DNA from 3 places in the Ferdinandcohnia sp. Marseille-Q9671 genome. Region 1 is predicted to be linked to each of the others. Evidence: riboswitches for the same ligand, from Rfam matches in the RefSeq annotation. Region 1 holds a riboswitch; each other region holds the start of a gene.
The links. Region 1 has a riboswitch for S-adenosylmethionine ahead of mtnK (S-methyl-5-thioribose kinase). Riboswitches for the same ligand answer to the same signal wherever they lie in the genome.
Positions count from the first base shown of each region.

Region 2: it holds a riboswitch for S-adenosylmethionine, as region 1 does, so the genes downstream of both, ACWNMY_RS15480 (5-methyltetrahydropteroyltriglutamate--homocysteine S-methyltransferase) here and mtnK (S-methyl-5-thioribose kinase) in region 1, are expected to answer to the same signal.
Region 3: it holds a riboswitch for S-adenosylmethionine, as region 1 does, so the genes downstream of both, ACWNMY_RS06165 (methionine biosynthesis PLP-dependent protein) here and mtnK (S-methyl-5-thioribose kinase) in region 1, are expected to answer to the same signal.

Region 1 covers NZ_CDRJTA010000004.1:492,982-495,253, forward strand. Annotated here, with positions in the region: gene mtnK (S-methyl-5-thioribose kinase) at 1-1,175, opposite strand, end outside; SAM riboswitch class I at 1,310-1,464, opposite strand; gene ACWNMY_RS17660 (carbon-nitrogen family hydrolase) at 1,561-2,272, opposite strand, start outside.
Region 2 covers NZ_CDRJTA010000004.1:28,237-30,508, forward strand. Annotated here, with positions in the region: gene ACWNMY_RS15475 (mechanosensitive ion channel family protein) at 1-820, shown strand, start outside; SAM riboswitch class I at 1,021-1,122, shown strand; gene ACWNMY_RS15480 (5-methyltetrahydropteroyltriglutamate--homocysteine S-methyltransferase) at 1,328-2,272, shown strand, end outside.
Region 3 covers NZ_CDRJTA010000001.1:1,193,025-1,195,296, reverse strand. Annotated here, with positions in the region: gene ACWNMY_RS06165 (methionine biosynthesis PLP-dependent protein) at 1-846, opposite strand, end outside; SAM riboswitch class I at 927-1,033, opposite strand; gene ACWNMY_RS06160 (acyl-CoA dehydrogenase family protein) at 1,241-2,272, shown strand, end outside.

The DNA.
Region 1 (2,272 bases):
TCTACATAATTTCGTAGGGTACGAAGTTCTTTAATCGATTTTCGATTGTGAATTAATTTTTTACCGAAACGTAGAGCGTGTTGTTTTGCTTGAATTCGTTGTTCGAAGCTTTCAATTCCATCCAAATCAGCTACATGTGCAAGCCCAATGGTTCTTCGAATAACTTCGCAGCCTGCAAATCCAATTGCATCTTCAAAAGCTTGATTTAGGACATATTCAAGATAGCCTTCAACGTCCCGATATAATTCTACAGCCTCATTCTTCCAAAGCTCTGAGAATGTTTCAGAAAAAACATTCCATGTATGTTCAATATGTTTATACAGAGGTTCACGATCCTGGGTATCTCTAGAAATCGCATTTAATAATAGGTTTGCAATAAATTGACCGAGATCAAAACCAAGTGGGCCAAAGTAGGCAAATTCAGGATCAATTACCTTTGTTTCTGAATCACTTGCAAAAATACTACCTGTATGTAAATCACCATGTAGAAGAGCATCTGCTTGTGTTAAGAATTTCTGCTTTAGCTTTGCCACTTCAAGCTTTAAGATTTGATCTCCCCAGATTTTTTCAACGTCTGGTCTAAGCTCCTCTTCGAAGCTATTCGTGTCAATATTAAAAAATGGATCAGTAAACACGAGATCCTCTGTAATTTTACACAAATCAGGATTAATATATTTCTGAACAAGTACTTTCTTCTTTTCTGGTTCTAAGCCGAAGTCCGATGTGTAAAAAAGCGTTTTGGCAATATAAGTACCGATATGCTGTGATAACAGTGGGAAATTCCTGCCCTCAATAAGCCCAGTTCTGGAAATTTGAAGATGGGATAGGTCTTCCATTACGGTTATTGCAAGTGTTTCATCTGTATAAAATACCTTTGGTACAAGTGTTGGTACATGTTCCGCTGCAGCTAATAATGCATTGCTTTCAATTGTGGCACGCTTGAGTGAAAGAGGCCAGCTTTCGCCAACAACCTTTGCATATGGTAAAGCTTGCTTGATAATGATTCCTTTTTGGCTTGACTCGTCAGTGATATGGAAAACGAGATTAAGGTTTCCGTCACCGATTTCCTTACATGTTAGAGCTTTACCTTCTTCAAATATACGTAGACGGGTTGCAAGGGCAACCGCGGTGTTTTCGGTTAAAGGTTCATAAACTTCTAGTTGTGATATTGCCATTTTTACATACCTCCAAGTCATTTTTCGTTATGTTTGTTTTATAAAACTGCTAGTTTAACAGTCTTGGAGGCTTTTCTATAAACAGAAAAGCCTCTTTCTAGTGAAGAAAGAGGCTTGAAGTCAGGGCTTCGCACCTCTTATCTGCCAGAAAGTAAAAAACTTCCTGTTGGAATTAGCACCGTGCCTTATGGGTTTCCCCGGCGCAAAATTGCGCCCCACCTTGCGATGGTATTACGGTCGGTTGCTGGGCTTCATCGGGCCAAATCCCTCTGCCTACTCTTGATAAGAGATCAATCGATTTAGTTTTTTAATGATTCTGAAGTGAATGATAACAATTGAAGTGATGAATTGTCAATATGTTTTTTACATTTAGTGAATTTGTTTTTTACTTATAATAGTCAGGACGGCGATCTTGGAAAATAGGGATTTGTTTTCGTACTTCTTTCACTTTACTTAATTCAATTTCCCCAATTAATGTAGTTGCTTCAATTCCTGCTTCTGAAATAATATTCCCCCAAGGATCAATAATCATAGAATGTCCTGCAAATTGATTATTTGGATCACTTCCACTACGATTACAAGCTACGACATAGCATTGATTTTCAATTGCCCGGCTAAGGAGTAGGGCACGCCAATGTTCGAGTCTCGGTAGTGGCCATTCTGCTACCACGAATAAAACCTCAGCACCATTTGTTGTATGAGCTCGAATCCATTCAGGGAAGCGAATGTCATAACAAATTACTCCCGCAGCCGGAATATTTTCAATCGAGAAATCACCTTTTGCATCTCCTGCCTGTAAATACAAATGCTCATCCATTAACTGAAACAGGTGAAGTTTGCTGTACTCACTAACCAATTCCCCTTCTCTATTAAAGACAAACATTGTATTGGTCACACCGTTTTTTGTCTTTTTGGCAACAGAACCAGCAATAATATTCACGGAGTGTTGTTGCGCCAATTTTTTAATAATAGTTTTTGCTCCATCTCCATTTTCATCTGCGATTTCATCTAACCTAGTTAAATCATATCCTGTCGTCCAGAGCTCTGGTAGAAGGATAATATCTGGATTCTCTTGCTTCATGAGTTTGTCGATTTCC
Region 2 (2,272 bases), 460 kb from region 1:
TGGGGTTATTCTGATTATCGCAAACCTTATGGGAGAGAGTCCGCTTATTCTCCTTAGTGGGATCGGAGCACTTTCCGCTGTTTTTATGTTAGTATTCAAAGATTCATTATTAGGACTTGTTGCAGGGATTCAGTTGACTTCGAATGATATGGTTCGGGTCGGCGACTGGATAGAAATGCCGAAATATGGGGCAGACGGAGACATTATAGATATCTCTTTAAATACAGTGAAGGTGCAAAATTTTGATAAAACGATTACGACAATCCCGAGTTATGCGATGATATCTGATTCATTTATCAATTGGAGAGGGATGCAAACCTCCGGAGGGCGAAGAATTAAACGATCCTTATTTATTGATAAAAATAGCATTACTTTTTGTTCGGACGAAATGATTGAGAAGTTTAAAAAGATCCATTATCTTTCAGATTATATTACCTATAGGGAAAATGAAATTGAAGAGTACAATAGTAAAAATGAAATTGACCGAAGCAATCCTGTAAATGGGAGAGCTCTTACGAATATAGGTGTATTTCGTGCGTATATTAGCAATTACCTTCAACATCACCACGGGATACATAAAGGTATGACCTTAATGGTTCGTCAGTTAGCACCTACAGAGCATGGACTCCCAATCGAAATTTATGCCTTCACAAATGATATAAGATGGGACGTGTATGAAACAATTCAAGCTGATATTTTTGATCATCTCTTTGCTGTAGCGCCAGAGTTTGGACTTCGCTTATTCCAGAATCCTTCTGGACATGATTTCAGGGCTCTAGTTGATGAATCAAAGGAAGATGGAAAGATTAGAGAGTATTAATATTATTTGAAAAGAGGCCCTTAAACTTGAGTATACAGTTTGAAGTGAGAAGAACTTAGATTCACTAAAATTGAGATTTGGAGAGATAAATGGGACAGTCACTTTTTTGCTTGGAGCAAATTTCCTGCACTTCCAAAAATTTTATTGACATACAAATTTTCGAAGCGTATAGTGAAGCTTATAACTTAATAATCGAAATTTTCTTATCCAGAGAGGTGGAGGGACTGGCCCATTGATACCTCGGCAGCGGACTTTTACTAGTACTGTGCCAATTCCAGTAGCTTTAAGCTAGAAGATAAGAAGAGCAGGTATCTTACTTTGTCAATTTAACCCCTCTTCTTATCTTTTAGAAGAGGGGTTTTTGTGTTGCAGGGACGTAAGAGACGGTCACCTTGTCTCGTGGGTCAGAGGGACAGGTTCCGTGACCCAAAAGTAGAAGTGGGACAAGGTACCTGTCCCCGTGACCCACCCGGTGAACCCCAAAAATGATACTAAGGAGAGATTCAATTGACAAAAACATTAGTTAAAGCACCATTTAGGGCAGATCACGTAGGAAGTTTATTACGACCTGAGAGAATACATATTGCTAGAAGGGATTTCCAAGTTGGTACGATTACGGCTGAGGAACTACATAATATCGAAACAGAGGAAATTACTAAAATAGTGGATAAGCAGATCGAGGTTGGCTTGCAAGCTGTTTCTGACGGAGAGTTTCGTCGTAGGTTTTGGCACACCGACTTTTTAGAGCACTTAAACGGGGTAGAAGGGTACGTACCAGATCACGGCTTTTCATTCAAAGGTGAGGAAACGGAAAGATATGATGTACGTGTAATCGGGAAGATATCATTTAACCCGGAGCATCCACATGTAAAAGATTTTATAGAATTTAAAGAAATTGTTGGAAATCGTGCTGTAGCTAAACAAACAATCCCTAGTCCAAATCAGTTGTTTAATGCAGGAATTCGCAATCTAGAAATCTATCCAGATATTGAAGACTATGCAAATGACATTATCAAGGCATACCGCAATGCAATTCAAGCCTTTTATGATGCAGGTTGTCGATACCTACAATTAGATGATGTATACATTGCAGGTCTCAATGCACCGGAAATTCCGTTTAATGATAGTGGATATTCTCGTGAAGAATTAATTGAGTTAGCATTGCGTGTAGCGAATGGTGTACTAGAGGATAAACCTGAAGACTTAATTGTGACTACCCATCTTTGCCGTGGAAATTACCGATCTACCTGGGCATTTGAAGGTAGTTATGCGAAAATAGCTCCAACTTTATTTGCAAAAGAAAAAGTAAATGGATTTTTCTTAGAATATGATGACGATCGTTCTGGGGATTTCAAACCATTGGAATACATTCCAAATGGTGGCCCACAAGTAGTGCTAGGTGTTTTTACATCAAAGCATGGTACTTTAGAAGATAAGGAAAACGTAATTGCT
Region 3 (2,272 bases), on a different contig from region 1:
GCCACCTTTCCCTGGGTATAGAACGTCGGTAACCAGAGGTTCATCACGTAAATACTCAACGATTTTCTTTGCATTTTCATCATGTTTTTTCATTCGTAAAGAAAGTGTTTTTATCCCCCTTATTAAGAGCCAAGAATCAAAAGGAGAAAGGACAGCACCAGTTGCGTTATGAAGGGTAGATAACCTCTCGCAAATAGTGTCTCCTTTGGCCACGACAATACCTGCTAATACGTCATTATGGCCCCCTATATATTTAGTAGCGCTATGAATTATAATATCTGCCCCTAATTCGAGTGGTCTTTGAAAAATAGGTGTTAAAAAGGTGTTATCAACAATAAGTAATAAGTTGAAGTCTTGTGCAAGCTGTGCGTACACCTTAATATCAATTTCTTGCATTAGTGGGTTAGAGGGAGTTTCAATGAAAATGGCCTTTGTTTTCTGTGTTATTAACTTCTCTGTCTCGTTAATATCTTTAAAAGGTGAATAGGTTGTTTGAATATCATAAGTATTTGAATAATATTCTAGTAAACGGAATGTGCCACCATAGACATCTTCAGGAACAATTAGTTCATCCCCAGAACGAAATAGAGAAAGGACTAATTGAATGGCAGCCATTCCAGAACTGCATGCGTATCCGCGGTCACCTGACTCTAAATTCGCGATTCCATCTTCCAATATTGTACGGGTTGGATTTTTCGTACGCGTATAGTCGTATCCAGTCGACTGACCAAGGCCATCATGCTGATATGCAGTTGATAAATAAATGGGAGGGTTAACTGCCCCTGTTGTCTTATCACTCTTATTACCTAATTGTACTAATCTTGTTTCCAAACTTCTGTTTGTCATGTTATTCATCCTTCTCTCTAAAAAAATAAAAAAATGAGGACCTTCTGTAAGAAGAAGGTCCCTAGTTAATATTGAGAATCCTCTTATCTTCAAGGTAGTTGTAACCTATTGGAATTAGCACCGGACCTAACCAGGTTGGTTGCTGAGACATCATTGGGCCAAATCCCTCCGTCTCTCTTGATAAGAATGAAATATGAAATTTTCGAAAAAAACAATTTTTTTTAACTTTAGTACATATAGAAAAAAAATACAATAGAAATTCCCAAAAAAATTATAAAACTTTATTGGTACAAAACATAAATAACTGTATAATAAAGGTTATATATAAAAACCGATAGGATTAGTATGTTATATGTTTCGCAATAAGAATAAAGACAAGGGTGATGATTGTATTATGAGATTTCAAGATGTAAATAGAATGGAGGAACGGCTCCAATTAATGGAGGAATTGTCCCAACGTTTTTTATCAAAGGCAGCAAAGATTGATGAAGAAATGAGTTTTCCGTTTGAAAATATTTCTGAGCTCAAAAGCTCTGGATATACCTCATTAACCTTACCAAAAGAATATGGTGGGGAAGGAATCTCTCTTTATGACTTTGTTCATTTTCAAGAGTATATTGCAAGAGGCGATGGATCAACGGCTTTATCAATAGGTTGGCACATGGGAATCGTTAAAGATCTTGGAGAAAAAAAGCCGTGGAAAGAATCAATGCTACAGATGGTATTTAGGGATGTTAAGGATGGGGCACTAATAAATAATTGTGCATCAGAGCGACAAACCGGGAGTCCCACTCGTGGAGGGAAGCCTACAACAACTGCTGTGAAAGAAGGTGGCAGGTGGGTAATTAACGGCGTAAAAACCTTCTCAACTATGTCTCCAATACTCGATTATTTTAACGTGACAGCGACGATTCCAGAAAGTGATGAAGTGGGTTTTTTCTTAATCCCTAAATCTAGTGCAGGATTAGAAATAGAAGAAACCTGGGATAGTATCGCCATGCGAGGGACAGGAAGTCATGATTTAGTATTAAATAACGTCAAAGTGGATGAAGAATATCTAGTCCAATTGGCTGAACCTGGTCAAAGGAGCGCATCCGGATGGTTACTTCATATTCCAGCTTGCTACCTGGGCATAGCACAAGCTGCCCAATCCTATGCGATTAATTTCGCAAAAGACTATTCTCCAAATAGTATTAAAGGTTCCATTTTTGACTTACCAAATGTGCAACAAAAGATAGGGGAAATGGAATTAGAATTAATGAGAGCAAGACATTTTCTACATTCGGTCGCAAAACAGTGGGACGAATCAAGTGAAGAACAACGAAATAAGTTAACACCTGAATTAGGTGCAGTAAAACTTGCTGTTACAAATGCGGCGATAGTAGTTGTAGACTTAGCTATGAGAGTAGTAGGTGCTCGGAGCTTA